Regions from separate parts of the Micromonospora sp. NPDC005087 genome, predicted to be linked through region 2. Evidence: riboswitches for the same ligand, from Rfam matches in the RefSeq annotation. Region 2 holds a riboswitch; each other region holds the start of a gene.
The links. A riboswitch is a leader RNA that binds a small molecule or an ion and turns the genes downstream of it on or off. The one in region 2 is predicted to bind cyclic di-AMP.

Region 1 (7,457 bases), on a different contig from region 2:
ATCGCGAGAGGGATCGCCACCCCGAGGCGCAAGGCGCGAGTGCGGGCACGGATGGTTACCCGCTCAGGGCCTGCCGGACGGCCATCTACGGTGGTCACTCCGACATCATGGTCGCCGGCACGCCGCTCGTCGTCATCCGACCGTTCGGCATTACGAGATCAAGTTGTCAGGTCCGCCGGCCCGGGTGCATCTCCGGACCAGCACGACCGGCGCCGCCCTGTCGAGCCGACCTCACCGAAACCACGTTGTTGTTCTGCTGGCCCGTGTCTACGGTGCAGTGATGCTCTCGCGAATGCTGACGGTGACCTTCGATGCGCATGACCCTGCTCGCCTGGCGCAGTTCTGGGCCGGAATGCTCGGCCGGGAGGTCGTCGAGGACGCCGATCGTGCGCTCCTGCCCGGCGACGACACTCAGCTCAGCCTCCAGTTCGTCCCGAGCCGCACGAAGAAGGTGGGGCCGAAACGCCTGCACCTTCACCTGACCAGCGCCAGCGACGCCGCCCAGCAGCACACGGTGGCGCGGGCACTGGGGCTCGGCGGCGGTCACCTCGACGTCGGGCAGCGCCCCGAGGAGGGGCACATCGTCCTTGCCGACCCCGAGGGCAACGCGTTCTGCGTCATCGAGTCCGGCAACGGCTTCCTCGCCGGGTGCGGCCTGCTCGGGGAAATCGCCTGCGACGGCAACCGGGAGGTCGGCCTCTTCTGGAGCGAGGCGCTGGGCTGGCCGCTGGTGTGGGACCAGGACGAGGAGACCGCGATCCAGTCACCGCACGGCGGCACGAAGGTCGCGTGGGGTGGCCCACCCGTGGCCCCCAAAACGGCGAGGAACCGGCAGCGCTTCGACCTCGCCCCGGCCGGTGGCGATCAGCAAGCCGAGGTCGATCGGCTGGTCGCCCTCGGGGCCACTCGGCTCGAGGTCGGTGCGGACGGCGCCGTCCTACTGGCCGATCCCGACGGCAACGAGTTCTGCGTCAGAGGACGCTGACCGCAGCGCGGCGCCCCGCGAGCCCCCGCAAAACCGGTTGGCGGACCGCGGCGACACTGCTACTTTTCCGGAGGCCGTGCGAGAGATCGAGGAGGTGGTACCCGTGAACGTATCGACATGGGTGCTCCCCTCCGGGGTCACGGTCGGGCGATAGGTCGTCCGGGAGCGCCGTTCACGAGCACTCCCGAAAGGCACGACCATGCGATTCACTTCCGAGCAGCGCCTCGACGACGGCGTCCTCGAACGCGAATTCACCCTCGGCGAGATCCCCGGCATCCTGTGGACGCCCGGATCCGCATCCGCACCGGTCCCGCTGATCCTGCTCGGCCACCCCCCGCTCGGACTGCGCAAGATGTACCCCCGTCTGGTGGCTCGGGCCCGGCACTCTGCGGCGGAGGGCTTCGCCGCGGCCACCATCGAGCTCCCCGGCAGTGGTGACCGGCCCCGTTGGGCCGCCGTCGAGCAGGCCCGCGCCGACCTGCGCCGGGCGCTGGAGGCCGGCGAGCCGGTCAGCGACGAGATCATCGACGCCCTCATCCTCCCGCTCGTCAACAAGGCGGTCCCGGAATCGCAGGCCGCCCTGGATGCCCTCCTGTCGCTGCCCGAGATCGGCGGCCCGGTCGGGTACTCGGGGGGAGTGATCTCCGTCGGCATCCGGCTCGCGGTGGTCGAGCCGCGCATCGTGGCCGCCGGCTTCTTCGCCGGGAGTTTCGTGCCTCGCACCATGTTCGAGGAGGCCCGACAGGTCACCATTCCGCTGCATGTCCTACTGCAGTGGGATGACGAAGGGAACGACCGGCAGGCGGCCCTGGACCTGTTCGACGCCTTCGGCTCCAAGGAGAAAACGCTGCACGCCAACATGGGCGGACACACCGGTGTCCCGCAGTTCGCAGGAGAGGACGCGGCCGGGTTCTTCGCCCGGCATCTGCGCTAGCCGCAGGCCCGGCCCGCCGTCAGGCCATCGGGCCGTACCGGCCGGTCGTAGCACGGTCGCTGACCTTGGAATATCGAAGGCCCTGGCTGGGACTTGTGTCCTGGCCAGGGCCTTGATCGTGGAGCGGGTGACGGGAATCGAACCCGCACTGTCAGCTTGGGAAGCTGATGTTCTGCCATTGAACTACACCCGCGAGCGGCACCACTGTACCTGAGTCACCCAGCCAGTGCACCCAGGTACCCCGCCCCCACGTGACGGCCGACCACCCGCCCCACCGCGGAGAACCACCATTGCCCCCCTGAGCCACCGTGCACGGAAAGTAGTTTCCTTATGACAAGATATGGCCATTCTCAAATGCATCGATGAGTTGTAACGTCTGCCACACCTTGCCAGCCACGGCGTGACACACCCCCTGCCACGTCGCCAAAAAGAGGTGGCCCATGGGACTTCGTCCCAACCTGCTGACCCGGCGTGCCGCCGGTGTCGCTTCGACGACTCTCGCGCTGCTGCTCAGCACCGCCGCGGTGGGCGTCGTTCCGGCTGCTTCGGCGTTCTCCGCAGCCCCCGGTGGCGCCTGCGTGGAGCCGACCGGCAGCCACGCCAACGCCCGGATGAAGCCCGGCGCGGCGGCGAAGCACGACCCGAACGAGCTGACCGCGAAGCAGGTACGCGAGCGGGACGCCGACCTGGCGGCGGCGCTGCGCGAACGCGCCAACTTCCGGGTCGGTGCCGGTGCCACGGCACTGGCCACCGTCACCATCCCGGTGGTGGTGCACGTGATCCAGGAGAACAGCACGCGTGCGGGTGGCAACATCCCGGACTCGCTGATCACCGCCCAGATCAACGTGCTCAACCAGGCGTACTCCGGTGCGACCGGCGGTGCCGTCACCGCCTTCGCCTTCCGCCTCGACAAGATCAACCGGGTGACGAATCCGTCCTGGTACCCGATCGTGCAGGGCTCGTCGGCGGAGCGGTCGATGAAGTCCTCGCTGCGGGTGGGCGGCAAGAACACGCTCAACATCTACCTGGGCGAGTTGAGCAACGACCTGCTGGGCTGGGCGACCTTCCCGCAGCGGAACCTGAGCAGCATGGACGGCGTGGTCGCGTTGAACGAGTCACTGCCGGGCGGAACGGCCACCAACTACAACCAGGGCGACACCGGCACCCACGAGGTGGGCCACTGGCTGAACCTCTACCACACCTTCCAGGGCGGCTGCGGTGGCTCGGGTGACAGCGTCAGCGACACCCCGGCCGAGGCGTCGCCGGCGTACGAGTGCCCGACCGGGCGGAACACCTGCTCGGCGGCCGGGCTGGACCCGATCACCAACTTCATGGACTACACCTACGACTCGTGCATGTACCAGTTCACGCCGGGCCAGGCCAGCCGCATGCTGACCGTGTGGAACGCGTACCGCGCCGCGTAGCTTTCCCGCGTACCACCGGTGCCGGCTCCGTCACGACGGAGCCGGCACCGGCGTCTTTCCCCAGGACCCCGGCCCCGGTCAGGCGGCCGAGCGTTGGACGTCACGGTTGCGGCGGACCGGGCGGGTCTGCGGTACGGGGGCCGGGCCGGCCGCCGCAGGCGGGGCGTGCGGATCGAGCCAGACCTGGACCGCCGGCCGGCCCTGCGCGCCACCCGTGATGCCCATGCCGTGCTGGTCGCGGCGGGTCAGCATCGCCACGTCGACGGTGAACTCGAACAGCCGCCAGTCGACCTGCGGCTCGGCCCGGGCGCTCTGCGCCAGCCGCGCCACCCGAGCCGGATCGGTCACCGGCCAGGCGTGCCCCGCCACGTACGCCTCGTCGTCGCTCTCCTCCGGCGGGAACGAGTGCAGCGCGTAACGGCCGTCCCGTTCGAGGTCACGGCGCTTCGGAGAGTCGATGACGAAGCAGAACAGACCCTCGTCGGTGATGACCGGGGAGACCGGGTGGACCCGGGGCCCGCCGTCGGCGCGGACCGTGGCCAGATAGCCGAAGCCCGGCCCGTACTGCTGAAGGAGAACGCGGATCCCGTCGGCGAGTCGGGGCTCGTCGGCGGCGAATTCGGACCAGGAAGCCATGTGGACATTCTATCGAACAAATGTACGATCAGCGACCTCGACGCGCTGGTCACCGGCACCGAATCCTGTCACTGCGGCAAACGCCGCTATGGTGGTCCGATGCTGCTCTCCGACCGCGACCTGGTCTCCGAGATCAAGGCCGGCACGCTGGGCCTGGAGCCGTTCGAGCCCACCCTGGTCCAACCGTCCAGCATCGACGTACGACTCGACCGGCTGTTCCGGGTCTTCAACAACCATCTCTACACCCACATCGACCCGGCAATGCAGCAGGACGACCTCACCTCGGTCGTCGAGGTGCCTGACGGCGAGCCGTTCGTGCTGCACCCGGGCGAGTTCGTGCTGGCCTCGACGCTCGAGGTCATCTCACTGGGCGACCAGCTCGCCGGCCGGCTGGAGGGCAAGTCGAGCCTGGGCCGGCTCGGTCTGCTCACGCACTCCACCGCCGGCTTCATCGACCCGGGCTTCTCGGGGCACGTGACGCTGGAGCTGTCCAACGTGGCGAACCTGCCGATCACCCTCTGGCCGGGCATGAAGATCGGGCAGCTCTGCATCTTCCGGCTCTCCTCGCCGGCCGAGCACCCGTACGGCTCGGTGGTGTACGGCTCGCGTTACCAGGGGCAGCGCGGGCCGACCCCGAGCCGCGCCTGGCAGCACTGGCGCACCTGGCCGACCCGCTGAAGCCACTCGTCGGGCAATGCGCCCGCCGTGTTAGTAAGGGGCCCCTCCTATACCGGAGGCGTTAAGAAGGGGCCCCTGCTTACATCTCAGCCTGGGCGGCCGTAGCTGTGGATCGGGCCGTCGTCGACCTTCTTCATCTTGATCGGCTGACCGGCCTGCGAGGCGTGCACGACCCAGCCATTACCCACGTACATCCCGACGTGGTGGATGTCGCTGTAGTAGAAGACCAGATCACCGGCGCGTAGGTTGGCCCGGCTGACGTCCTTGGTCACCCGGCTCTGCTGGGCGGCGTTGTGCGGCAGCGACACACCGGCCTTGGCCCAGGCGGCCAGCATCAACCCGGAGCAGTCGTACGAGTTCGGACCCTCGGCACCCCACACGTAGGGCTTGCCGATCTGGGCGCAGGCGAACTTGACGGCCACACCGGCACCGCCGCCGGGGTAGCTGGCCGGGCAGGGCGCCGGACGCAGCGGACCGCCGCCACCGTTGCCGTAAACCTTCAGGCGCAGCTTCTGCAGGCGGTCGATCTCGTCGTTGATCTGCTTCTTCTTGGCCGCCAGCTGGGCCTCGGTCCGGGTCAGCTGGGCCACCATCTCGTCCAGTGGCGCCTTCTGCGCGGCCAGTTGGTCACGCAGGTCGGCCACCTGCCGCACGTCCTGCTGCTGGTTGTGCGCAAACCGGTCGAGCATCTCGAGCTGCCCGACCACGTCGCTCGGTGACCGGCTGCCCAGCACGGCGTTGACGGTGGAGACGTTCTCGCCCTTGTACGCGCGCACAGCCAGGGAGCTGACCTTGTCCATCGCAGCGTCGACCTGGCGCTCCAGCGGGGCGATCCGGGCGGCCAGCGCGTTGGCCTGCTTGCGCTTCGCGGCCAGGTCGGCCCGGGTGGCGTTGTGCCGTTCGATGATCGGTTCGAGCTTGTTCCAGTCGGCGTCGATCTGGCGCTCGATCTCGGCGACGGAGGGGTCGGCGTGGGCCGCCGTGGCGCTGCCCGTCAGGACGACGGCAACGCCGACCAGGGCGGCGAGGGCGGTGGTGAAGCGGGACCAGCGTGAGCGCGGCACGATCGACGTCGGGCCGGCTGACGCCGACCGCTCGGACGACGGCCGCGGGGCATGGTGAGCCACCGGGTTCCGTACTCCTTCTTCCCGACCGCCTACCGGGTTAGCTGACGGGTTCGGGCGGGAAGGTGGACGCCCTACCGCAGTGGCTGCGGATTCACCCCAGAAACCTGGGTCCCCGGCTCGCTCGGAAGCGACTCGGCGGTGTCGGTCCGTTACCGCCCGGGTGGGCGGAGCTGCTGTCGGCCCGACGAATGACCAGAGTAGAGACGACCGTTACCGATCCGCAACCGGTGGGGCCGTGACACTCCGTACCGATTGCCGGCGACGACGGCCGGGAACGAAGGTTTCCTTCCACGAACCTCGGTAGGTCGAAAGGTATTGACGGGAGCCCCGGGCGGGGCGAAGGTGACCTCACTTCGCCCTTCAGATCTAGGGGGTTCGATGCACGGTCCAACCCTGTCCACCGGCCGGCGCGCGCTGCTCGCCGCCGCCGTGGTCGCCGCCGCGACCGCGGTTCCCCTACCCGCCGGCCCAGCCGTGGCCGCACCCACCGCCGACCGCCAGCAGCAGTACGCCGCCGCGGCGACCGAGTACGGCGTACCGGCCGACGTGCTGCTCGGCGTCTCCTATCTGGAGTCACGTTGGGACAGCAACGCCGGCACGCCGAGTACCAGCGGCGGCTACGGCCCGATGCACCTGACCGACGCCCGGCACGTGGCCGCCCTACCGGGGCGCAGCCACCACGACGCCGGCACCGAGGACCCGCGCGGCGACGACTCCCGCCCCGCACGGGAGATGGCGCCCCGACCCGCCGAGGATCCCGCGCCGCCCGCCGCAGCGTTGCAGACCATGGACGCCGCCGCCGCACTGACCGGCGCCGCCCCCGAGTCGCTGCGCACCGACCCGAGCGTCAACATCTGAGGCGGCGCGGCACTGCTGGCCGCGTACCAGCGGGAACTGGGCGCACCGGTGGGGGCCGGCACCGACCCGGCAGCCTGGTACGGCGCGGTGGCCCGCTACGCCGGCGCGGACAGCGCGGACGCCGCGGCGGCCTTCGCCGACGAGGTGTTCACCACCATCGGCGCCGGCGAGTCCCGGGTGACCGACGACGGCCAGCGGATCACGCTGCCGGCCCGGGCAATCCAACCGCAGCGCTCCTGGCTGGACCGGCTGGGACTGCGCCGGCTCGCCCGCCCCGACGGGCTGGAGTGCCCCCGCACCATCTCCTGCGAGTGGATCCCGGCGCCCTACGAGGCGTTCGGCGCCGGGAACTACGGCAACCACGACCTCTCCGACCGACCCGGCCGGCAGAAGATCGAGTACATCGTCATCCACGACACCGAGGCGAGCTGGGCGACCACGCTGCAACTCGTCCAGGACCCCACCTACGTGAGCTGGCACTACTCGCTGCGCTCGGTGGACGGGCACATCGCCCAGCACGTGAAGACCAAGGACGTCGGCTGGCACGCCGGCAACTGGTACGTCAACGCCAAGTCGATCGGGCTGGAACACGAGGGCTTCGCCGCGCAGGGCACCTGGTACACCGAGGCGATGTACCGGACCTCCGCCAAGCTGGTCCGGCACCTCGCCCTGCAGCTGGGGATCCCGCTGGACCGCCAGCACATCATCGGCCACGACAACGTGCCCGGCACCGTCGCCTCCACCGTGCGCGGGATGCACTGGGACCCGGGCCCGTACTGGGACTGGACGCACTACTTCACGCTGCTGCACGCGCC
Region 2 (7,457 bases):
CTGACCCCGTCCATCCGGTTCAGCTTCTTCTCGATCCGGGCGGCGCAGGCGGCGCAGGTCATTCCGCCGATCGCCAACTCGATCCGGTTCGGCGCCTCGGGCAGCGGTCTGCTGGTGGTGGTCATCATCTGGTCCCGTCAGTTGTGCCCGTGCCCGGGGATGCCGTGGTCGGCGTCCCCGGTCGGCGCGGGTCCGCTCGGGGTGGGATCGGTCGGGGTGGGATCGCCACCGGTCGTCGGTGCGCCGGTGGGCGGGGTGGGCGAGGTGCCGGCGACCACGGTGAACTCGGCGGTGTGCACCCGCCGTGCCGGAAGTCGAGGTAGAGCCGGTAGCTGCCGGCCGAGGGCACCTCGGCGAGGAAGGTGACAGCCGGACCGGGCGGGGTGCGCCCGTCGCCGGGTGTCCCCTCCGGGTGCACGTGCAGGTATGCCAGGTCACCCCGGCGCAGCGCCACGAGATGGCCGTACGCGCCCAGGTAGGGCTCCAGGTCGGTCACCGGCCGCCCGTCCCGGCTGACGGTCAGTGTGAGCGGCGAGGTCCGGCCGGGCTGCACCGCGCCGGCCAGGGTGACCGTGTAGCCGTCGACGGTCGTGCTGGTCGCCGGCGCGGGCAGCGGCCGTTCGGCCAGCGTTCCGGGGACCGTCACGTCCACCCCGAGGGTCAGCGGCTCTCCCCCGGTCGGGGCGAAGTCGGCGAACGCCCGCCACTGCCCGGGGCCGGCCAGTGGGGTGGCGACGCGCCACGTGCCGTCCGGGGCCAGGTCGGGATGCACGTGGCGGAAGCCGGAGAGGTCCCGCCGAGCGACGATGAGATGCATCCGCTTGTCGTGCGCCACGTCGAACCGGGTCACCGGTCGGCCGTCCGGGCCGCCGATCCGAAAGGCGAACTCGCCGGCCGGCGCGGCGACCGGTTCGAGGGTGTAGCCGCGGTCGGCGACGAGCAGGCCGCCGGGGAGCCGGTCGGCCGCCTCATCGTGCTCTCCGTGGCCGGCCGGGCCCGGCTCGTGGGCGGCCCCGTCGTCGTGCCGGTTCTCGGCGACCGGGGCGGCGGGACCGGCCACCTGACCGATCCCGTACGCCGCGCCGAAGACCGCCGCGAGGCCGAGGGCGAATCCGCCCAGTCTGGTCACCGTATTCATGCCGGGCCTCTCGATCAGGCGTCGACGAGGTCGTAGCCGGCCTCGTCGACGGCGGTCCGGACGACTTCCACGTCCAGCGGCTGGTCACTGCTGACGGTGACCCGGCCGGTGGCCAGGTCGACCTGAACCTCGCGCACACCCGCGATGGCGCCGACCTCGGCGCTGACCGAGCTGACGCAGTGCCCACAGGTCATGCCCTGCACCTGGTACGTCGTGTTGACCATCGAACCGTCTCCCTCCGCCACCTCCGAGCCTATACCCCCCAGGGGTAAATCGAAGGCGGACGTCTGTCCTTGTGTTGTACCGGTACCCGGTGGGGGTATCCCCGACAGAAAGGGACAGTACCATACCCCCCGGGGGTAGGCTACCCTGGTCGCCATGACCGCACCCACTCCGATCCGCGGATACACCGCCAGCAAGGATCAACTGCTCGCGCGGCTCCGCCGTGTCGAGGGGCAGGTCCGGGGCATCGAGAAGATGGTCGACGACGACCGCTACTGCATCGACGTGCTCACCCAAATCTCCGCGATCCAGGCCGCGCTGGACAAGGTGGCGCTGGGGCTGCTCGACGGGCACGCGCGGCACTGCATGCACGAGGGCGCCGCCGAGGGCCGGGCCGACGAGATGGCCACCGAGATGATGGCGGCGGTCGGCCGGCTGATGAAGCGCGGCTGAGACCGGGTGACGCTCGCCCGGTCCGACCGGACCGGGCCGTCACTCGGTCTCCGGGTCGAGGCGTACCCCACGCAGCAACTGGGCGTTGAGCGCCACCACGATGGTGGACGCGGACATCAGCACCGCGGCCAGCGCCGGGCTCAACGCCACCCCGGCCCACGCCAGCACCCCGGCCGCCAGCGGCAGCGCCACCACGTTGTAGCCCGCCGCCCAGGCCAGGTTCTGCCGCATCTTCCGGTACGACGCCCGCGAGAGCCGGACCACGGCACCGACCCCGCGCGGGTCCGACGAGGCCAGCACCACCCCGGCGGACTCGATCGCCACATCGGTGCCCGCGCCGATCGCGATGCCGACGTCCGCCCGCGCCAGCGCCGGCGCGTCGTTCACCCCGTCGCCGACCATCGCCACGGTCAACCCCCGCCGCTGAAGCTCGGCCACCCGGCCGTCCTTCTCCGCCGGCAGCACCTCGGCGAAGACCTCGTCGACACCCCGCCGGAAACCCAGGTCGGCGGCGACCGCCTCGGCCACCGGACGGGCGTCACCGGTGATCATGGCGATGGCGCGGACGCCCGCGGCGCGCAGCTCGACGATGGCCTCCCGGGCCTCCGGACGTACCTCGTCGGTCAGCGCGAACGCGCCGAGCACGGCGTCCGGCGGCCGTACCAGGTACAGCACCGCGGCGCCCCGCGCCGACCAGTGGCCGATCGCCGCCTCCAGCTCGGCCGGGAGCGACAGGCCCAGCTGCCGCAGCAGCGCCGGACCGCCCACCGCGTACTGCGTACCGTCGACGGTGGCCTGCACCCCGCGCCCCGGCAGCGACCGGAACCCGACGGCCGGGGCCGGTCCGACGCTCCCGGCCGCCGCCACGATCGCCCGAGCCAGCGGATGCTCGCTGTCGGACTCCACGCCGGCCGCGATCCGCAGCACCTCGTCCCGCGCGACGCCGGGTGCCGTCGCCAGGTCGGTGACCACGTGCTCGCCCCGGGTCAGGGTGCCGGTCTTGTCGAACAGCACCGCGTCGACGGTCCGCATCCGCTCCAGCGCCAACCGGTCCTTGACCAGGATCCCGGACCGCGCGGCCAGTGCGGTGGAGAGCGCGACGACCAACGGAATGGCCAGCCCGAGCGCGTGCGGGCAGGCGATCACGAGGACGGTGACCGCGCGGACCACCGCCTCGTCGGGCCGGCCCAGCGCGGTCCAGACCAGCACGGTCAGCACGGCGGTGCCGGTGGCCAGGTAGAACAACGCGGCCGCGAACCGGTCCGCCAGCAGCTGGGCCCGCCCGCCGGAGCGCTGCGCCTGCGCGACCATCCGCTGGATGCCGGCGAGCGCGGTCTGCTCACCCAGCGCCTCGACGCGGACCCGGATCGCCGAGTCGGTGGCGACGGTGCCGGCCACCACCCGGTCCCCTGCCGACCGGGCGACCGGACGCGACTCTCCGGTGATCATCGACTCGTCCAGCTCGGCGCCGCCGTCGACGATCCGCCCGTCCGCCGGAACCCGCCCACCCGGCCGGACCAGCACCACCTCGCCGACCCGCAGCTCGGTCACCGGCACCGGCTCGACCCGCCCGTCCGCCGCCACCCGCTCGGCATCGTCGGGCAGCAGCGCGGCCAGTGCCGCGAGCGCGCCCCTGGCCTGACCGATGGCCTTCATCTCCTGCCAGTGCCCGAGCAGCATGATGGTGACCAGCGCGGCAAGCTCCCACCAGAAATCCAGGTCGAAGGCGCCCACGCTGGTGGCCAGTGACGCGGTGTAGGCGACGGTGATGGCCATCGCGACCAGCAGCATCATGCCCGGCGCCCGATCGCGGACCTCGCGGACCGCGCCGACCAGGAACGGCCAGCCGCCCCACCAGAACACCACCGAGCCGAGCACGGGCCCGACCCAGGACCGGCCCGGGACGTCCAGCCCGAGGCCGAGCCGGTCCAGCACCAGGTGGCTGGTCAACACCACCGGCACGGTGAGCACGAGGCAGACCCAGAACCGGCGGCGGAACATCGCCGGATCGTGCCCGGCGTGCTTGTCGTGCTGATGTGGCCCGCCGTCGGCGTGTCGCTGGTGGCCACCGGGCCCGGCGTGGCGCTCGTCGACGGCGGGACGATCGGGGTCGGGCGGCGACGGAGCGGGCATGACTCCAACATGCCGGTCCGGAACCCGCCACGCGAGCGGTTCGACCACCCGACACTCCGGCACGACCTGCGTCCCCGGGTCGGGCTGGTTAGCATTCCGACGATGGCCCTCCGGATCCCGCTACGCAGTTGGGCAGAGGTGCCGCCACGTTGTGGCGTCACCTCCCGCCGACCGGGCCGAGCTTTCACCCTGCGTGGTCACGAGGTCGCCGTCCAGCGATCCGGCGCGCTCGTCGCCGCTTTCCCGCGGCGGCGGTGAACCGACCGGCCCGTCGGCACGTACCCCGCACCGGATCGTTGGGAGTCTCGCATTGGGTTCCGACCACACCCGCTCCGCTCCGTCCGCCCCACCCCGGGTGCGACGGATCCTCGTCGCGACGGTGGTGCCCCTCTTCGTCGCGACCGTGCTCGCCGCGGTCGTGCTCTGGCCTCGCGACGGGTCACCGCGGACCGACGGCGGTGCGAACGTGCCGCGCTACCACGGCACGGTGACCCGGGTGGTGACCGAGCCGTGCCCAGCGGCGGCGCCGAACCCCGAGGGCACACCGAGCGTCGGGGACGGGCCGTGCGGCACGGTGGACGTCCGGGTGAACGACGGGCCGGCCTCCGGCCAGCGGATCCAGACACCCGTGCCCGCCGGACCCGGCGCGCCCCGGGTCGAGGTCGACGACGAGGTCATCCTGGTGGAGCTGACCGACCCGACCGATCCGACCGCCAGCAGTTGGAACATCGCCGAACACCAGCGCGGCGCGCCGCTGCTGTGGCTGGCGGTGATCTTCGCCGCCGCGATCGTCGCGTTCGGCCGGTGGCGGGGCCTGGCCGCTCTGGCCGGGTTGGCCGCCAGCTTCGCCATCCTGCTCACCTTCGTGCTGCCCGGAATCGGCGCCGGCCGGTCGCCGCTGCTGGTAGCGGTGGTCGGTGCCGCGCTGATCATGTTCGTGGTGCTCTACCTGACGCACGGGGTCAGCGCGCAGACCTCGGTCGCGGTGCTCGGCACCCTGGGCAGCCTGGTCCTCACCGGCGTACTGGCCACCATCGTCAGCGGCGCCACGCACCTCACCGGCTTCGGCAGCGAGGACGCCACCACCCTGTCGATGTTCCAGGCCGACGTGGACCTGCACGGCCTGCTGCTCGCCGGGATCATCATCGGCTCGCTCGGGGTGCTCGACGACGTGACCGTCACCCAGGCGGCCACCGTGACCGAGCTGGCCAACGCCAACCCCGGGCTGACCCGGTTGCAGCTCTACCGGGCGGCGACCCGGGTCGGCCGGGCGCACATCGCCTCCACCGTCAACACCATCGTGCTGGCGTACGCGGGCGCCTCGTTGCCGCTGCTGCTCCTGCTCACCGCTGACTCGCGACCGATCGGGCAGATCCTGACCAGCGAGTTCCTCGCGCAGGAGATCGTCCGCAGCGGGGTCGCCACGCTCGGGCTGATCGCCGCCGTACCGCTGACCACCGGGCTGGCCGCGATGGTGACCGCAGCCGGCCGGCAGACCACCGCGCCCGCCGCCGAAGCGCCCGCCCCGCGACCCCAGCCCGACCGCGCCGAGGCACTGGCGGCGCTGAGCTCCCCGCGCACGGATCGGCCCGACCTCACGTCGCCCGACCCGACGCGGACCACACCCTCATCCACCGCCACCGACCGGTGGCCAGAGCCGAACAGGAGCACGGATACGGCATGGTGACACTCCTCAACGTGACCACGTCGGGCGTCCGCCCTGAGAACCGCATCACTGGTCACTCAGCGCCATGGCGAAATGACGCTTTTAGTCGGTATCAGGGCGTAGCTCAGCCGGTGGGCTCTCGGGTAACCTCACTGCCGGTTACCGATGAAGGCGCGAAGCGGCGCCTGCGGTGCCACCGCCCAATCGCCAACCGGCGAGCCGGGAACCCAGGTACGTGGGGTGAATCCGCGACAGCGGTAGGGGCCACTTCCGCCCCGAACCCGTCAGCTAACCCGGTCGGCGGTCGACGGAAGGGAACATTGTGACGGCACCCCTACGCCGCTGGTTGACACCCGTGGTGGCCGTGATCGCCGCACTGACCGTGCTCGCCGGGCCCCTCCCGGCGCAGGCCGCCCCGACGACCCCCACACCGTCCGGGCACGAGGAGGACGGCGAGCCCCAGCTGCTCAACGACGTGATCGAGCAGACCAACCGCAAATTCTCCGCGGCCAAGTCCAAACTGAACACGTCGAAGAAGAAGCAGCTGCAGCTGGCGCTGGATGTCGACCGGGCCAAGGCCGACCTGAACGCACTGGCGCCGCAGGTCGGGCAGATCGCCGCCCAGTCGTACCGCACCGGCCGGATCGGCCCGCTGGCGATGCTGCTGGAGAGCGAAGCCCCGGACTCGTTCGTCCAACGTGCCGCCGCACTCGATGAGATGAACATGGTCAACGAGAAGAAGCTCGCCGAGGTCAACGCGGTGAAGACCCGCGCTGAGCAGGCCAAGCTGGCCCTCGACGCGGAGGTCCGCGAGCAGCAGAAGCAGACCGCCCTGATGGCCAAGGAGAAGCGCGAAGCGGACAAGGCCCTCGCCCTGGTCGGTGGGAAGGGCTTCACCGGCGGGCTGGTGTCGGCCACCTCACCGGTCGCCCGGCTCGGCCCGGGCCGGACCGCCGACGGCGACTGGAAGTCCGAGTCGTGCAGCCAGAACGACCCGACCACGTCCGGCTGCGTCACCCCGCGCACGCTGCACGCGTACAAGGAGGTCAAGCGGGCCGGATTCAACCGGTTCGTCGGCTGCTACCGATCCGGGGGGCCGTGGGAGCACCCGAAGGGCCGCGCCTGCGACTGGTCTCTGCAGAAGAGCGGCTTCAGCCCGTGGCACAACGAGGACACCCGGACGTACGGCAACAACGTCGCCGCGTTCCTCATCCGCAACGCCGACCGGCTCGGCATCTACTACGTGATCTGGAACCGGCAGATCTGGTTCCCGGCGACCGGCTGGAAGTCGTACAGCGGGCCGTCGAACCACACCGACCACGTACACATGTCGCTGCTCTGACCCACGCTCTCCGTCGAGGGCCGTTCCGCGTGACGCGGAGCGGCCCTCGACGCGTTCAGGCGGCGGGCGCGGCCGGACCGACCGGCGTGCTGGCGTCGATCGGTCCGTCGAGCGTCGTGGCCGGCACGGCGGCCACCGGACGCACCACTCCGGCGGCCAGCCGGTACGACACCCCTACCACCGCGCACCGCCCCCGCTCCACCTCGGTGGCCAGCACGGGCGACTGCCCGAGCAGCGCCTCGACGGTCTGTGCGATGTGGATGTCGACGATGCGGCCGATGTCGTCCACCCCCTCCGCCTCGGCCCGACGCAGGCTGGGCAGCACGGCGTCGACCACCGCGCCCAGGTGCCCCTGGGGCGGGTTGCCGGTGGCTGCCGACTCACGGGCGGCCTGCACCGCACCGCACGAGTCGTGGCCGAGCACCACCACCAGCGGGGTGCCGAGCACGGTCACCGCGTACTCCACGCTGCCCAGCACCTCCGGGCCGGTGGTGTGCCCGGCG
Region 3 (7,457 bases), on a different contig from region 2:
CCGCGCACCTGCGCACCGACTCCGAGGCCTTCGTCGAGGAGATCCGGGTGCTGGCCGCGGCCGGCCACGCCGCCAAGATCCGGGCGGAGATCAACAACCTGAACACGACCCACCCGGGCGACGGCTGGGACGCCACCGAGAAGCGCCTGGTCGAGGCCGGCGTCTTCGAGGGCTGAGCCCTCCCCCACCGCTACACCTCGAACCGCCCGCCGGGATCTCCCGGCGGGCGGTTCCGCGTTCGCCACCTGGCCGCCGGGCCGCCGGGGGCTCAGGCCGGGTCCAACAGGGCGACCTCCCCGGTGGCCAGGTCGTAGAGACCGCCGACCACGGCCACCCCGCCCGCGGCGACCGGCCCGGCCAGCAGGTCGTCGTGGCGCAGGGTCCGCACCGTGCGCCGGACGTGCCGGCGGATCGCCAGCGGATGCACCGCGGGGTCGTCCAGCCCCGCCTCGGTCACCGCCGGAGCGATCTCGTCCACCAGGTGGGCCAGCGACCCGGCGGGACGCACCCCGGCGCGCAGCGCGTCCACCGCGGCTCCCACCGCGCCGCACCGCTCGTGGCCGAGCACCATCACCAGCGGTACGCCGAGCTGGCCGACCACGTACTCGATCGAGCCGCACACCGCGCGGTCCAGCACGTGCCCACCGGTGCGGATCACGCAGATCGCGCCGAAGGTCTGATCGAAGATCGCCTCCAGCGGCACCCGCGAGTCGATACAGCCGAGCACCACCGCGTACGGCTGCTGGTCGCCCGAGGCGGCCGCGGCGGCGGTGACGTCGTGTCCGTGCACCGGCTGGCCGCTGACGAACCGCCGGTTACCGGCGAGCAGCTCGGCCAGCGCGGCGCGCGGCGTACCACCGGCCTGCCGCCCCGGTGCCGACGGTCCACCCACCGGCGGTCCGGGCGTTGCCCCCGACGACCCCATGCCGTTCAGCTTGGCCCGCTGTGGGGTGGCCACGGGCGGGGTCGGGAATGTTCTCTGCGCGTGATTGGCGTGGTGTCATGGCGGGTAGCCGGTGTTACCGCCGGGTATGCCGGTGCGGTTCGTGCCGGGCGGCCCTGGGAGGTGGCGATGCCGGAGCGGTTCGAGGTCGGTCTGCCCGACGGGGTACGCCTGCACGTCGAGGCGACGGGGCCGACGGACGCCCCGGTCACCGCCGTTCTGCTGCACGGCTGGACGCTGGACGGGCGCAGCTGGCACCGGCAGGTCGACGCCCTCACCGGGTCGTCCGGCGACGCGGTGCGGGTGGTCACCTACGACGCGCGGGGGCATGGCCGGTCCAGTTGCATGCCGCTGCCCACTGCCACCCTGGCCCAGCTCGGCGACGACCTGCTCGCGGTGCTCGACGCGGTCGCGCCGACCGGGCGGGTGGTCCTGGTCGGGCACTCGATGGGCGGCATGACGATCATGGAGTACGCGCACCGCCACCCGGCGCACTTCGCCGCCCGGACCGCCGGCCTGGTCTTCGTCTCGACCACCGCCGAGGGGCACACGCACACCGTCTACGGGCTCTCGCCCCGGATCGCCCGGCTGATCCGGCTGGCCGAGACGACCGGCGCCGGGGTGCTGGCCCGGTGCGGTTCGTGGCGCGCACCCCGGGCGCTGCTGCGCGCGCTGCAACCGAGCATCCGCTGGATGCTCTTCGGCGACCGCTGCGATCCGGCCGACATCCGGCTGGTGACCTCGGCGGTGGCCCGCGCCTCGCTGCGCTCGATCGGCGGGTTCCGCGCCTCGATCGGCGCCCAGCACCGGCTGGACACCCTCGCCGCGCTGGCCCACCTGCCGGCGGCCGCGCTGGTCGGCGACCGGGACCGGCTGACCCCGCCGCCGTGCGCCGAGTCGATCGCCGCGGTACTGCCGGCCACCGACCTGACCGTCTGCCCGGGGGCCGGGCACATGCTGATGATGGAACGCCCGCACGAGGTGAACGCCGCGCTGACGGGCGTCCTGAGCCGGGTGCTCGCCGAGCCGGCGCCCCGCGCGAGCGGCACGACCCCCGCCGGGACGGGTGTCTGACCACGTTCCCGCACCTCGGGCGCGGGAGGCCGGGCCCAGGGCCGTACCCTTCTGCGGTTGGCCCGCGCGGTTCGCGCCGCTTGCCGGCGACATCGAAGGAGCGTGCGTTGACCGACCAGACCGCCCTGGAGCAGGAGATCGCCGTCGAGCAACGGCACCTCGACCGGGTGTACGCCCGACTCGCCGAACTGCGGCGGTCGGCGGTCCGCGCCGAGCGGGACGGCTACCGGATGGCCCGGGTGGGCACCTTCGGCGCGCTCGTCGAGCGCGACGCGATGGTCTTCCACGCCGCGCAGCGGCGGCACACCCTCGACGCCGAGCACGAGGGGCTGGTCTTCGGCCGTCTGGACCTGCGGGACCGGCAGGTGCTGCACGTCGGTCGGCTCGGCATCCGCGACGAGGACGCGACGACGCTGGTCGTCGACTGGCGGGCACCGGCCGCCGCCGCCTTCTACCAGGCCACCCCGGCCCAGCCGCAGGGCGTGGTGCGCCGGCGCACCATCCAGTCCCGCAGCGAGCGGGTCACCCGGATCGAGGACGACCTACTGGACCCGACCGCCGCTCCCGAGGGGATGACGGTGGTCGGCGACGGCGCGCTGCTGGCGACCCTGTCCCGGGCCACCGGCCGGGGCATGCGCGACATCGTGGCGACCATCCAGCGGGAGCAGGACGAGGCGATCCGCTCGCCCGGCTCCGGGGTGACGATCGTCGCCGGCGGCCCGGGCACCGGCAAGACCGCGGTCGCCCTGCACCGGGCCGCCTATCTGCTGTACTCCGACCGCAGCCGGTACGCGGGCGGCGGCATCCTGGTGGTCGGCCCGTCCTCGGTCTTCGTGGAGTACATCGCCTCGGTGCTGCCCTCGCTCGGCGAGGACACCGCGACCCTGCACTCGCTGGGCACCCTATTCCCGGGGATGACCGCCACCCGCACCGACTCACCCGAGGTGGCGGCGGTGAAGGGTTCGCTGCGGATGCGCCGGGTGCTGGAACGCGCGGTGCGGGACGCGGTGCCGGGCGGCCCGGGCGAGCTGCGGCTGCTCTACCGCGGCACGCTGCTGCGGCTGGACCGGGCCGAACTGGACGGGATCCGGGACCGCGTGCTGAACCGGGGTGCCCGGCGCAACGAGGTCCGTCGGGCCGGCTTCGACGGTGTCTTCGCCGCGCTGTGGGCACAGGCTCGCCGGTTGGGCATCGGCCGGCTGCCGGAGCAGCGGGCCTTCGAGGACGAGATCGCCGAGCGGTCGGAGTTCCGGGAGTTTCTCAAGGCGTGGTGGCCACGGCTGCACCCCCGGCACGTGCTCGGCTGGCTGGCCCGACCGGATCGCCTGCGCCGGTACGCGGGTGGGATCCTCTCCACCGCCGAGATCCGGCTGCTCAGCGCGGCGTACCAGAATCTGGACGCCGCCGGGTTGACCATCGCCGACGTGGCGCTGCTGGACGAGCTGGACGCGCTGCTCGGCAAGCCGGCGCAGCCGGCCCGCGCCCGACGTGACCCGTTCCAGCTCGCGGGCGGGGTCCGCGAGCTGAGCAGCTTCGGCGACCGGCAGCGGGCCGCGCGGGCGGCGGCCCGGGAGCGGCCGGCGGACTACCGGGAGTACGCGCACGTGGTGGTGGACGAGGCGCAGGACGTCTCGCCGATGCAGTGGCGCATGGTCGGTCGGCGCGGCCGACTGGCCTCCTGGACGGTGGTGGGTGACCCGGCGCAGACCGCGTGGACCGGTGACCCGGAGGAGCTGAACCGGGCCCGGGACCAGGCGCTGGGCCGACGCAAGCGGCACGACTTCACGCTGACCACCAACTACCGCAACTCGGCGGAGATCTTCGCGGTGGCGGCGGCGGAGATCCGCCGGATCTATCCCGACCTGCCGCTGCCGACCGCCGTCCGCTCCACCGGGGTCGATCCGGTCGAGCTGGTGGTGCCCGCCACCGAGCTGGAGACCGCGACCGTGGAGGCGGCCACCGGCCTGCTGGCCGAGGTGGAGGGCACGGTCGGGGTGATCACCCCGGTCCCCCGCCGCGACGAGGTCGCCGGTTGGCTCGGCGCGCTCGGTGCGCCGCGGCTGCAGGTGGTGACCAGCCTGGAGGCCAAGGGCATGGAGTACGACGGGGTGGTGCTGATCGCCCCGAGCGAGATCCGGGCGGATCCGGGCGCCGGGGTACGCACCCTCTACGTCGCGCTCTCCCGCGCTACCCAGCGCCTCACCACCATCGACCCGACGGGCTGACCTGCGGCGGCGCCCCTCGCGGGTCGGCGACCTGCCGTACACTTGCATACATAGCGATGTGAGCATACATTTGACCCGGTCCCGATCGACGGCGGAGGGTGGTCTCGTGGGCGCAGGTCATGACCACCACCACGGGTCGGTCACCAACGCCGCGCACCAGCACCGGGGGCGGCTCTGGACAGCGTTCGGGCTGCTCGCCGCCCTGATGGTGGTCGAGGCGGTGGCCGCGTTCCACACCGGCTCCCTGGCCCTGCTCTCCGACGCCGGCCACATGTTCACCGACGTGCTCGGCATCGGGATGGCGCTCGCCGCGATCACCGCCACCCGGCGGGCCACCGGCGACCCGCAACGCACCTTCGGGCTCTACCGACTCGAGGTGCTCGCCGCGCTGGCCAACGCGGTCCTGCTCTCCGGTGTCGCGGTCTACGTGGTGATCGAGGCGATCCGCCGGTTCGGCGACCCGCACGAGGTGCTGGCCGGTCCGATGCTCGCGGTGGCCGTGCTCGGCCTGCTCGCCAACGTGGCCGCCTTCGGCCTGCTCCGCGCGGGCGCCCGGGAGAGCATCAACCTTCAGGGCGCCTACCTGGAGGTGCTCGGCGACCTGCTCGGCTCGCTCGGCGTGATCGGCGCGGCGCTGCTCATCCAGGTCACCGACTGGTGGTGGGCCGACCCATTGGTCGCGGTCGCCATCGGCGTGTTCATCCTGCCGCGCACCTGGCGGCTGGGACGGGCCGCGGTCCGCATCCTGGTGCAGGCCGCCCCGGAGCACCTCCAGGTCACGGCCGTGCACGACCGGCTGGCCGCGGTGCCCGGCGTGGTCGAGGTGCACGACCTGCACGTCTGGACGCTCACCTCGGGCATGGAGGTGGCCTCCGCGCACCTGACCATGGCGCCCGGCGCGGATGTCGGAGTGGTGCTCACCGCGGCACGCACCGCCCTGCACGAGGACTTCCGGATCGAGCACGCGACGTTGCAGATCGAACCCGGCGCGGCCCCCGGGGCGTGCGGTTCGGTCGAATGGTAGTGCGTTTCAGGAGTTTTACTCGGCTTGGCCGGAATTTTCCGTGACGACGCACGCACCGTCCGTCACATCGGCTGCACTGGTCCCATCGGCACCGGTAGGCTCGGTCCCGGCCTCCACCCGGCGGCGCCCTCCCGGCGCCGGTGGCGGTCGCCGCCTAATCGCCCGAACGGGGCGAACCGGGGAACCATGTTCCTGGGGTGCATCCGCGTCCGCGGTAGGGATCTTCCGTCCCGAACCCGTCAGCTAACCCGGTCGGCGGCTGACGGAAGGACATGCGTAGTGGTACCAGCACGACCACCCGCCGCCCGACTGGCGGCCCTGATCGTCGCGATGTTCGCCCTCAGCGTCGCGATCCCGGCCGGCGCCGCCTCGGCCGCTCCCCCGACCGGCCAGCGGGCCGCCGCGGCACCCGACGGAGACGAAGAGGGCGGCACCCCGGCGCTGCGGGCCCAACTGGAGGCGGCCAGCAAGGGATACCTGGACGCGAAACGCGCCCTGGACACCTCCGTGCGGCGGCAGCAGCAGCTCGCCACCCAGCTGAAGACCACCGAGATCGAACTCACGGCGCGCAGCGGCAAGGTCGACGAGATCGCCGGACTGGCCTACCGCACCGGCCGGCTCGGCACGGTGTCGGCGCTGCTCAGCAGCAGCACCCCCGAGGGCTTCATGGACCGGGCCGTCACGCTGGACGCGGTCGCCGCCAACGAGGACCGGGCGCTGCGCGACCTCACCGCCACCAGGGACGAGGTCAATCGCACCCGCATCGCCCTGGACGGCGAGATCCGTGAGCAGCGCAAGCAGGTCACGGTCATGGCCAAGCGCAAGGAGCAGGCCGAACGGGCGCTGACCGTGGCCACCACGAAGGCCCGTACGACCGCCGACGGCGGCTCGAACCGGGGCACCTCCACCGCCAACGCCACGGCCGCGCCGCGCAACTCCGACGGCTCCTGGCCGTCGGAGTCGTGCAGCGTCAACGACCCCACCCCGGCCTCCGGCTGCATCACCCCGCGCACCCTGCACGCGCTCAACCAGGCCAAGGCGGCCGGCTTCACCCGGTACGTCTCCTGCCACCGCAACGGCGGCTCCGGCGAGCACCCGAAGGGCCGGGCGTGCGACTTCGCCGCGCAGAAGGGCGGCTTCGGCGGCGACGCCACCGGCGGTGACAAGACGTACGGCAACAACCTGGCCGCGTACTTCATCCGCAACGCCGACCGGCTCGCCGTGCTGTACGTGATCTGGTACAGGCAGATCTGGCTGCCCAGCAGCGGGTGGAAGTCGTACAGCGGGGCGGGCGGCGACCCGTCCAGCGACCACACCAACCACGTGCACCTGTCGGTGTACTGACCCGCCGGCCGGCGCCCCGCCTCGCGGGGCGCCGGACCCCGGGTACGTCAGCGGACGTACCCGGGATGTCGCCGACGGTCGGACGCCCGGACCGGGCCCGGCGGGCAGCATCCTGGTATGCGTCGGATCCCGCCCACCGCCCGCAAGGCGCTGCTCACCCTGCACCTGGTCACCTCGCTCGGCTGGCTCGGCGCCGACCTGACGCTGCTCACGCTCGGCGTCGCGGCACAACGCGGCGCCGACCCGGCCGTCGTCTACCCGGTCGCCGCGCTGGTCGGCACCGTGCTGTTCGCGCCGTTGAGCGTGCTGGTCTGGCTGGTCGGCGTGGCCAGCGCGCTGCTCACCCCGTGGGGCCTGCTGCGCTACCGATGGGTGGTGGTCAAACTCGTGCTCACCACGGTGATGGTCGGGCTGGTGCTGTTCCTGCTCACCCCGAACCTGCGGCACGCCGGCGCGCTGGGCGCCGCCCTGCCCGCCCGGGACCGCGCCGACCTGGTGATCGCGCCGGCCGTGTCGACCAGCCTCATGATCATTGCGACGGTGCTGTCCACGTACAAGCCGTGGGGTCGACGGCCGGCGGCGCGGCCCACCGTCGCGGGCCGGACCGGCCATGATCGCGCCGCAACCAGGATCTAGTGGCCTCCTCTCGGCGGCAGGCCACTACATCCAGGATCGAGCACGATCTTCGCGGGCGGCCGAGCGCGGGGCGGGCGATCAGGTGGCGGGCGGGGTCTCGCCGGGGCGGTCCAGGGCCGCGCCCAGCCGGGTGGCCAGGGCCAGGTGGGCCGCCCGGGCCTGGCGGAACGCGTACCCGAACAGCGGGGCCGGCGCGGTCAGCGTGATCTCG
Region 4 (7,457 bases), on a different contig from region 2:
CCGGCGGCGCGGCGGTATCCGACACGCCCGGCGTCGATGCGCCCGGACGGCACCGGCGGTAGCGTGGGGGCGTGCCTCCCGTCGCGCTCACCTGTCCGCTGTGGTGGGTGGCGCGCTGGGCGACGCGGATGCTGACCAGCCTCGCCGTGGTCGCCGCCCTGGCCCTCGGCTCGGGCGCGTCACCCGCGTCGGCCGCCCCGCCCGCCTCGGCCGTCCCGCTGCCCACCTCGGTGGTGTCCTCGGGCTCTCCGTCGTCCGGATGGGTCGCCCCCACGGGCGCCGCCGACCTCGCGGCTCCGGTCGCCGTCGACCACACCGCCCCGCCGATCTCGCCGGACGCGCCCGCCGCGGCACCCGCCGTCGAGGCCGCCGTGCCGGCGGAGGCCGGCGCCTCCGCGATCGGGACCGGTCCGCAGCGATCGCCGCGCACCGCCGATCCGGCCACCCGGGCGTCCCGGGCCCCGCCGAGGCTCTGAGCCACCGGGACGACGTCCCGCCACCGCGCCTGTCGAATCACGTACCTCCGCACACCCCGCCCGTCGGCCCGTGGCCCGCCACGGTGAATCCCGGCCCGGGTCGGCCGTGCGGCTCCCCACCGCAGCGATCTTCCCCCCGAGGTGCCGTTCATGGAGACCGTCCTCTACCGGTTCCTGACCGAGGTTCCGCAGGCCGCCGCCATCTGGTCGGCACTGCTCCTGTTGGCCCTGACCGTGCTCACCGTGCTGATCGCCCGCCCCGAGCGGGACCGGCCGACCGACGAGGAGTCCCCGGCGCCCACGGCCCGGGAACTGGCCGCCGTCGAGGCGGCGGACCTGCGCCGGTACGCCGAGGAGGTGGCCGTCGCCGCCGCCGGCGCGGCGCAGACCGCCCGCCGACGTCGCGCCGACTGGCTGGCCGCGCAGGAGGCGGCCGAGCGGGCCTGGGCCGGGTACGAGGAGGCGGACCGCGCCGCGCGCCGCTTCGCCGGCGCCGGTTCGCTGCCCACCCCCCGCACGCCGCGCTCCCCGACGGAGTACGCCGCCCGGGAGCGCTACCTGCACCGCGCGGCGATGGCGGCGCACTGGCGCGGCGACCTGTCGATGCGTCAGCTCACCGACGTTTTCGCACACCGCAACGGCTGGGATCCCCGGCGACACCCGGTCGAGCAGGAGGTGCTGCTGAGCCGCGCTGTCCGGGACGGCAGGTGGGTCGAGCACCGGGCCGCCGCCGAGCGCGAACGATCCACGTGGCGCGATGCCGAACTGGCCGCCGAGGCGGCCCGCACGCTCGCCGAGGAGGCGTGGGCAGCGGCGGCCCGGTTGCGGCCGGTCCGGATGCCGGTCCGACCGGCGCCGACCGCGGCGGCCCGTGCGGCGACCGCGGCGCGCTGGCGCCCGGCGCGGGTGGGCTGACCGGAAATGTCCCGACCGGAAGCGTGAGCCCGGTCACACCGACGCCGGATCGGGCAGCTGGAACGGTCGGGCGCAATGTTCGCGCAAATGCGGCGGCATTGTCGACGGCCTGTCCGGTTGTCGACCGGAGGCGCCGCCGCAACCGGTTGTCCCATCGAGTCACGTCAGTGGCAATACGCGCAGAAATTGGCGCTCGATTTCAGGTTTACGCAGGTGAACCTGGCTTGGCAGGGCTTGAGCCGGCCAGTAGTGTCGTCCCGTCCGGTGCGGTAACCGATCGCAAGAGGCGACGCCGCGCCGACCCGCTCAATCGTGATCAACGAACCGGGGACCCATCAGTTAGTCCGGGGTGAATCTGCGAGCCACGGCCCGCGGTAGGGCGATCTTCCCGCCCGAATCCGTCAGCTAACCCGGTAGGCGGTGTCGGAAGGAGTTCCATCCTCGTGCAGCACCTCTCCACCCCTCGGTTGTTCCTCCGCCTCCACGGCGCCGCGGTGCCCCCGCTCATCCGTCCGGTGAGCTGACCCTCCGGGTCACCGCCTCTCCCGCCCGGCCACGCCGGGCACAACCCTGAGCGGTTCACCACCCGCGGACCACGGTCCGCGCGCTGGCGCCTGCCCGGATATCGGTCCGGCCCGGTGTGCCGCTCTCCCCCCGATCCGTGGAGGACCCCGTGAAGCACACCCTGAAGCGTCAGCTCCGTCGTCTCGCCACCGAGCGCCCCTACCAGATCGTCGCCGCCTCCGCCGCGGCCCTGGCGCTCGCGACCACCACCGGCGCCCTGATCGCCGGCACCGACGACGCCCCGGCCAGCCAGCACACCGCGACCACGGTCGCCGAGATGCGCAGCGACACCGTCGCCTCCCGCGGCGAGGCTCGCGTAGCGGCCCCCTCGGCCAGCACCTCGCCGAGCACCGCCACCCCGACGGCCAGCGCCGCGTCGCCCGCCGCCAAGGCCACCGGCAACCCGGACCTGACCCGTAAGCCGGCGCCGAAGCCGCCCGCGACCAAGGTGCTCGACTACGACTACCAGGCGCAGAACACGTACTACAACTGTGGCCCGGCGGCCACCCGCAACGCGCTCAGCGCCACCGGGATCGACCGCACCCAGGACAAGCTCGGCGTCGAGCTGGGCACCACCGAGATGGGCACCAACTCGGCCCTGGACACCACCCGGGTGCTCAACGCCGAGGTGAAGGGCTCCCCGTACCGGACCCGGATGTTCGCCGGCGCGCCCAGCCCGGCCCAGATGGACCGACTCCAGGCCGACGTGGTCGCGGCGATCACCGCCGGCCGGGGCGTGGTGGCCAACATCGCCGGCGACGCCACCGACACCGATGGTGGCTGGCACTCCTACGGCGGCGGGCACTACATCGCCGTGGTGGGCTACAAGGACAACGGCCGGACCGTGCGGATCGCCGACTCGGCGAACGCCGCCGATCCGTCGTACTGGATCACAACGATCGACCTGGCGAACTGGATCGCCACTCGGGGTTACTCCGCCTGACCCGGGCGCAGCCGCCGCGGGCGCCGTCCCCCACAAGGGGCCGGCGCCCGCGGCGTCTTTTCATGTGGTCGACAGCCGGTGAAGCCGTACCGCGCGAGGTGGTTCGCCGTCGTGCCGCCGACGAGGACTCTCGTACCCGTCGGCGAACCGTGGGAGACTGCGGCCGTGGTGGATGAATCGCGTGGTCACACCAGCCGCGGGCCGGTCCTGCTGCTGCTGCACGGGATGGGGGCGACCGGCGACGTCTGGCTGCCCTGGGCGCCGCTGCTTGAGCAGCACTGGCCGGGGCGGTGGCTGGCACCGGACCTCGCCGGTCACGGCTGGTCGGCGCCGCTGCCGTCGTACTCCTTCGCCGGGTTCGCCGAGCGGATCGCCCACGGCCTCGCCCCCGACGACCGGATCGTCGTGCTCGGGCACTCGCTGGGCGGGGTGGTCGGCCTGGCGCTGGCCGCCCGCGCCGCCGGATCGCCGGTGGACGCGGTGGTCGGGCTGGGCATCAAGGCCGTCTGGTCACCCGACGAGCTGACCCGCGCCGCCGAACTCGCGACCCGCCCGATCAGCTGGTTCGCCAGCCGCAGCGAGGCGGCCCGTCGCTACCTGCGCGTCTCCGGGCTCGCCGGTCTGCTCCCGCCGGACCACCCGGTGGTGGACGCCGGGCTGCGCCAGGTCGACGGCCGGTGGCGGCTCGCGATGGATCCGGCCGCGTTCGACGTCGGCGATCCCGACCTCGCCGCGCTGGTGGCGGCGACCGACGTGCCGGTGGTGCTGGCCCGCGGCGAGCAGGACCCGATGGTCACCGACGCGCAGCTCAAGGAGTTCGGCGTACCGGTCGTCACCCTGCCCGGGCTCGGGCACAACGCGCACGTGGAGAACCCGGGGGCGGTGCTGGCGCTGCTGGACGCGTACCGCTGAGCCGTCCGGCGGCGGCCCTAGACCGGTGCGGAGGCGGCGAGGGTCTTCGCCGGCGCCAACTCCCGGCGGGCGGCGGTCAGGAACGCCTCGGCGTACGACTCGACGGGGAAGTCACCCAGGTAGCGACGGCGGGTGACCCAGCGCTTCTCGGCCGCCGGATCGGTGTCCAGCAGAGCGGTCAGCACCTCGTCCACATTCGACATGTCCCGGCGCAGCACGTAGCCCGCCCCGGACAGCGGGAAGTTCTCCACGAACCGCTCGCGCTCGTCGCCCATGTCGGTGACGGCGTACGGCTTGCCGGAGTAGAGGTAGTCCGAGATCACCCCGGACACGTCGGAGACCAGCGCGTCGGACCGGTTGACGCATTCGGTCAGGCTCAGCTCCCGGGCCGCCGCGCCGACCACGTGCTGCCGCCCGGTGCGGGCCCGGTCGGCGAGCAGCAGCTCGGTCAACCGGCCGAGCTGCCGGGCCGAGGCCGGGTTCTGCGCGGTGTACGGGTGAGCCCGCAGGATCACCGTCGCGCCGCGCTCGAGCAGCCGGCGCAGCAGTTCCTCGGCGACCGGCAGCGAACAGTAGTCGGCGTCGGCGTGGTGCCCCGTCCAGGTCGGGGTGTAGAGCACGATCGGGTGGGCCAGGCCGCGCACCGGCTCCGGGCGTACCTCGATCGCCTCGACCTGCGGGCGGCCCACCACCACGAACTTCTCCGCCGGGATCTGCACCCCGGCGCGGGCGTACCGGTCGATCGCCGCCGGGCCGGCCACGAAGATCCGGTCGAAGATCCCCGACACCGGGTTGGCGCTCGGCGCCTTGTCGCTGTCGCCGTGGTGCAGCTGCACGTGGGTGAGTTGGGTGAACCGGATGCAGTGGCTGTTCTTCGCCCCGTGGTTGACGTAGAACGCCGCTCGCAGGCTCGGAACCAGCGCCTCGTCCATCGCCCGGAGGGTGGGGCAGTAGACCACCGGTGCGCTGGTGGCGGCGGAGATCGGCCCCAGGAAATCGGGCTCGCGCACCACGACCATGAACGGCCGGCCGATCCGCTCCAGGTACGGCAGCCACATGGTGACCTGGTACTCCGAGCCGGGCGGTGCGGAGAAGTAGAGCAGGAACTCCGGCTGGTGCCGGCGCAGCGCGCGGGCCACCGCCCCACCGCCGGCGGCTGGCCGGAAGCGACGCCGGGCCAGGTCCAGTGCGACCGCTCCGGCGCAGGCGCCCACCAGCAGGCTGGCGACCAGCGCCACGGCGGCGGGCAGTGCCACCGCGGCGGCGAGAGTCACCGCGCCGAGCAGCCCGAGCAGGGCGGTGCCGAGCTGGTCGGCGATCAGCGGCGTCCAGGCCCGCACGGGCAGGTTGGCCACCCGGATCTCCAGGTTGCCGGCGGTCCGCAGCGGCCCCACCAGCAGCACCAGCCCCAGCAGGACCAGCGCGGTGGCGACGAGCGCCGGGTCGAGCCCGTCGTCCAGCCGCCGGGAGTATCCGACCAGGACGGCGGCGCCGATCAGCGCCGTCTCGGCGACGAGGTCAGCGCCGGGTCGGATCCGCTGCTCGGCGGCCGCCGCGACCAGTGCGGCGACGGCCAGCGCCAACCCCCATCCGGTGGCGCCGGTCAGCGCCACCGCGACGAAGGCCAGCACGGCCAGGCCGGTGCTCAGGCACCGGGCGGCCAGCTTTCGGACCAGATCACCACGCATGTCGCTCCGTTCGCTGCCGTCCCGGGTCCGTCGCCGTCAGTCAGCTCACGGAGGCCGCACCGGCCGGCGAACCGACCCGACCCGACCCGGACTGGGCCGGCACGGTCGGGGAGGGACCGTCGCCGGGCGCCCGGCGTACGTCGATCACCTGGCCGGTCAGGTCGGAGATCAGCACGTCGAGCGAGGACTGGGCGACGGCCTCCGCGGCGAGCAGGGTGTGCTCCGGCTCCTCGCCGAAGGCCCGCGTCCGCATCGGGGTGGCGGTCCGCTCGGGGTTGATGCAGTTGACCCGTACGCCGACGTCGGCCCACTCGTCGGCCAGTGCCTGGGTGAGGTTGACCAGGGCGGCCTTGGTGGCGGAGTAGAGCGCGTAGCGGGCCCGCCCCCGGGTGTACGAGCTGGAGGTGTAGAGCAGCAGCTGGCCCTTGGTCTGCTGGAGGTACGGCAGGGACTGCCGGGCGATGGTCACCGGGCCGACGAAGTTGACCTGGAGCAGCCGGTCCATCGTCTCCTCGTCCATCTCGGCGAGGGCGCCCTTCTCCAGGATCCCGGCGGTGACCACCACGTGGTCGATCCGGCCGGTGGCCTCGAACGCGGTCTTCAGCGCGGCCTCGACGTCCTCGGCCCGCTCTACGTGCGTGCCGGTGGTGGAGCGGCTGAACGGGAAGACCTGGGCGCCGAGGCGCCGGGCCAGCTCGGTCAGCTCGTGGCCGATGCCGTAGCTGCCGCCGAACACGACGATGGTGCGGCCGGTCAGCTCCTCGGTGTAGCTGCGGTGGTCGGTCAGCCGGGGCGCCTGCGCGGCGGCGAGCTGGAAGAGCTTGTCCGCCAGGTGCACGTCGACCGGGTGGGTGACCTTGATGTTCTCGTCCGAGCCGTCGATCACCTTGATCGGGGTGCCCGGCAGGTAACGCAGCACCACGCCGCAGTCGTCGGTGGCGGCGAAGTCCGGATCATCCTCGGCGATCCGGTACGCCTCGCGGATGGTGGGGGAGCGGAACGCCTGCGGGGTCTGCCCGCGGCGCAGCCGGGAGCGCACCGGGATGTCGGTGATGCAGTCGTTCTCGTCCACCTGGATGATCGTGTCGGCGGACGGGATGGCCACGTCCACGGCGTCGTAGGTCCAGAGCGCGTTGACGCACTCGCGCACGATCCGGCCGCTGAGCAGCGGGCGCACCGCGTCGTGGAAGAGGATGTTGCAGTCCGCCGGGCCGACCGCGTCCAGCGCGATCCGGGTGGTCGCGTTACGGGTCTCGCCGCCCTCGATCACCTTGGTGACCTTGCGCAGGCCGGCCTTCTCGACGATCTGCCGAGCGTCCTCGACGTGCCCGGTGGCCATCAGCACGATGATCTCGTCGATCTCCGGCGCGGCCTCGAAGACCGCCAGGGTGTGCTCGATGATCGGCTTACCGGCGATCTTCAGGAGCTGCTTCGGGATGCCGAGGCCCAGTCGGGTTCCGGTGCCGCCGGCCAGCACCACGGCCACCGTCCGCGAGGGCCGCCAGGGTGCCGGGCTCTCCGGTGTGGCGTCCGGGCCAGTGGTCTGGTCCTGCGTCATTGCCGGATCCTCACTTTCAGGGATGCGTTTAACGGAAGGTTCCGCCCGGGCGGCGACGGAATGAACCTTAACGCGCGAACCGCGTCGCCCCAACGCGGGCGACGCGGGTACATGGCGCCATGTCGATGCCGGAGGTTCGCCGGCACTCTACTTGCTGTTGGCGTACGCCTCGTATGCCCGGATCACCTCGTTGGTGGGCCCGTCCATCCGCAGGACGCCGGATTCCAGCCAGATGGTCCGTTCGCAGGTGTCCCGTACCGAGGAGAGCTGGTGGCTGACCAGGAACACCGTTCCGGCACCCTCGCGCAGCTCCCGCACCCGCTGCTCGCTGCGCTTGCGGAAGCCTTTGTCGCCGGTGGCGAGCGCCTCGTCGATGAGCAGCACGTCGTGCTTCTTGGCGG

Region 1: linked by a shared signal. The riboswitch ahead of ACFYPS_RS14640 (NlpC/P60 family protein) and the one ahead of ACFYPS_RS05610 (coiled-coil domain-containing protein) in region 2 are both predicted to bind cyclic di-AMP.
Region 3: linked by a shared signal. The riboswitch ahead of ACFYPS_RS09195 (coiled-coil domain-containing protein) and the one ahead of ACFYPS_RS05610 (coiled-coil domain-containing protein) in region 2 are both predicted to bind cyclic di-AMP.
Region 4: linked by a shared signal. The riboswitch ahead of ACFYPS_RS24675 (C39 family peptidase) and the one ahead of ACFYPS_RS05610 (coiled-coil domain-containing protein) in region 2 are both predicted to bind cyclic di-AMP.

Annotation. Positions count from the first base shown of each region.
Region 1 covers NZ_JBIALB010000005.1:164,051-171,507, forward strand. Annotated here, with positions in the region: gene ACFYPS_RS14605 (hypothetical protein) at 1-98, opposite strand, end outside; gene ACFYPS_RS14610 (VOC family protein) at 281-985, shown strand; gene ACFYPS_RS14615 (alpha/beta hydrolase) at 1,185-1,919, shown strand; tRNA gene ACFYPS_RS14620 (tRNA-Gly) at 2,039-2,112, opposite strand; gene ACFYPS_RS14625 (zinc metalloprotease) at 2,360-3,343, shown strand; gene ACFYPS_RS14630 (pyridoxamine 5'-phosphate oxidase family protein) at 3,422-3,979, opposite strand; gene dcd (dCTP deaminase) at 4,079-4,657, shown strand; gene ACFYPS_RS14640 (NlpC/P60 family protein) at 4,744-5,784, opposite strand; cyclic di-AMP (ydaO/yuaA leader) riboswitch at 5,797-5,932, opposite strand; gene ACFYPS_RS14645 (hypothetical protein) at 6,163-6,642, shown strand; gene ACFYPS_RS14650 (N-acetylmuramoyl-L-alanine amidase) at 6,691-7,457, shown strand, end outside.
Region 2 covers NZ_JBIALB010000002.1:137,807-145,263, reverse strand. Annotated here, with positions in the region: gene ACFYPS_RS05640 (heavy metal translocating P-type ATPase) at 1-125, opposite strand, end outside; partial or broken gene ACFYPS_RS05635 (hypothetical protein) at 138-1,138, opposite strand; gene ACFYPS_RS05630 (heavy-metal-associated domain-containing protein) at 1,153-1,362, opposite strand; gene ACFYPS_RS05625 (metal-sensitive transcriptional regulator) at 1,517-1,813, shown strand; gene ACFYPS_RS05620 (heavy metal translocating P-type ATPase) at 1,853-3,946, opposite strand; gene ACFYPS_RS05615 (YibE/F family protein) at 4,257-5,633, shown strand; cyclic di-AMP (ydaO/yuaA leader) riboswitch at 5,800-5,930, shown strand; gene ACFYPS_RS05610 (coiled-coil domain-containing protein) at 5,935-6,954, shown strand; gene ACFYPS_RS05605 (carbonic anhydrase) at 7,010-7,457, opposite strand, start outside.
Region 3 covers NZ_JBIALB010000003.1:209,954-217,410, reverse strand. Annotated here, with positions in the region: gene ACFYPS_RS09220 (hypothetical protein) at 1-176, shown strand, start outside; gene ACFYPS_RS09215 (carbonic anhydrase) at 269-892, opposite strand; gene ACFYPS_RS09210 (alpha/beta hydrolase) at 1,073-2,017, shown strand; gene ACFYPS_RS09205 (AAA family ATPase) at 2,125-4,242, shown strand; gene ACFYPS_RS09200 (cation diffusion facilitator family transporter) at 4,349-5,266, shown strand; cyclic di-AMP (ydaO/yuaA leader) riboswitch at 5,408-5,540, shown strand; gene ACFYPS_RS09195 (coiled-coil domain-containing protein) at 5,546-6,610, shown strand; gene ACFYPS_RS09190 (hypothetical protein) at 6,728-7,246, shown strand; gene ACFYPS_RS09185 (SRPBCC family protein) at 7,325-7,457, opposite strand, start outside.
Region 4 covers NZ_JBIALB010000011.1:203,343-210,799, forward strand. Annotated here, with positions in the region: gene ACFYPS_RS24665 (hypothetical protein) at 72-476, shown strand; gene ACFYPS_RS24670 (hypothetical protein) at 627-1,391, shown strand; cyclic di-AMP (ydaO/yuaA leader) riboswitch at 1,685-1,826, shown strand; gene ACFYPS_RS24675 (C39 family peptidase) at 2,053-2,898, shown strand; gene ACFYPS_RS24680 (alpha/beta hydrolase) at 3,064-3,810, shown strand; gene ACFYPS_RS24685 (CDP-glycerol glycerophosphotransferase family protein) at 3,828-5,498, opposite strand; gene ACFYPS_RS24690 (bifunctional cytidylyltransferase/SDR family oxidoreductase) at 5,539-7,056, opposite strand; gene ACFYPS_RS24695 (ABC transporter ATP-binding protein) at 7,204-7,457, opposite strand, start outside.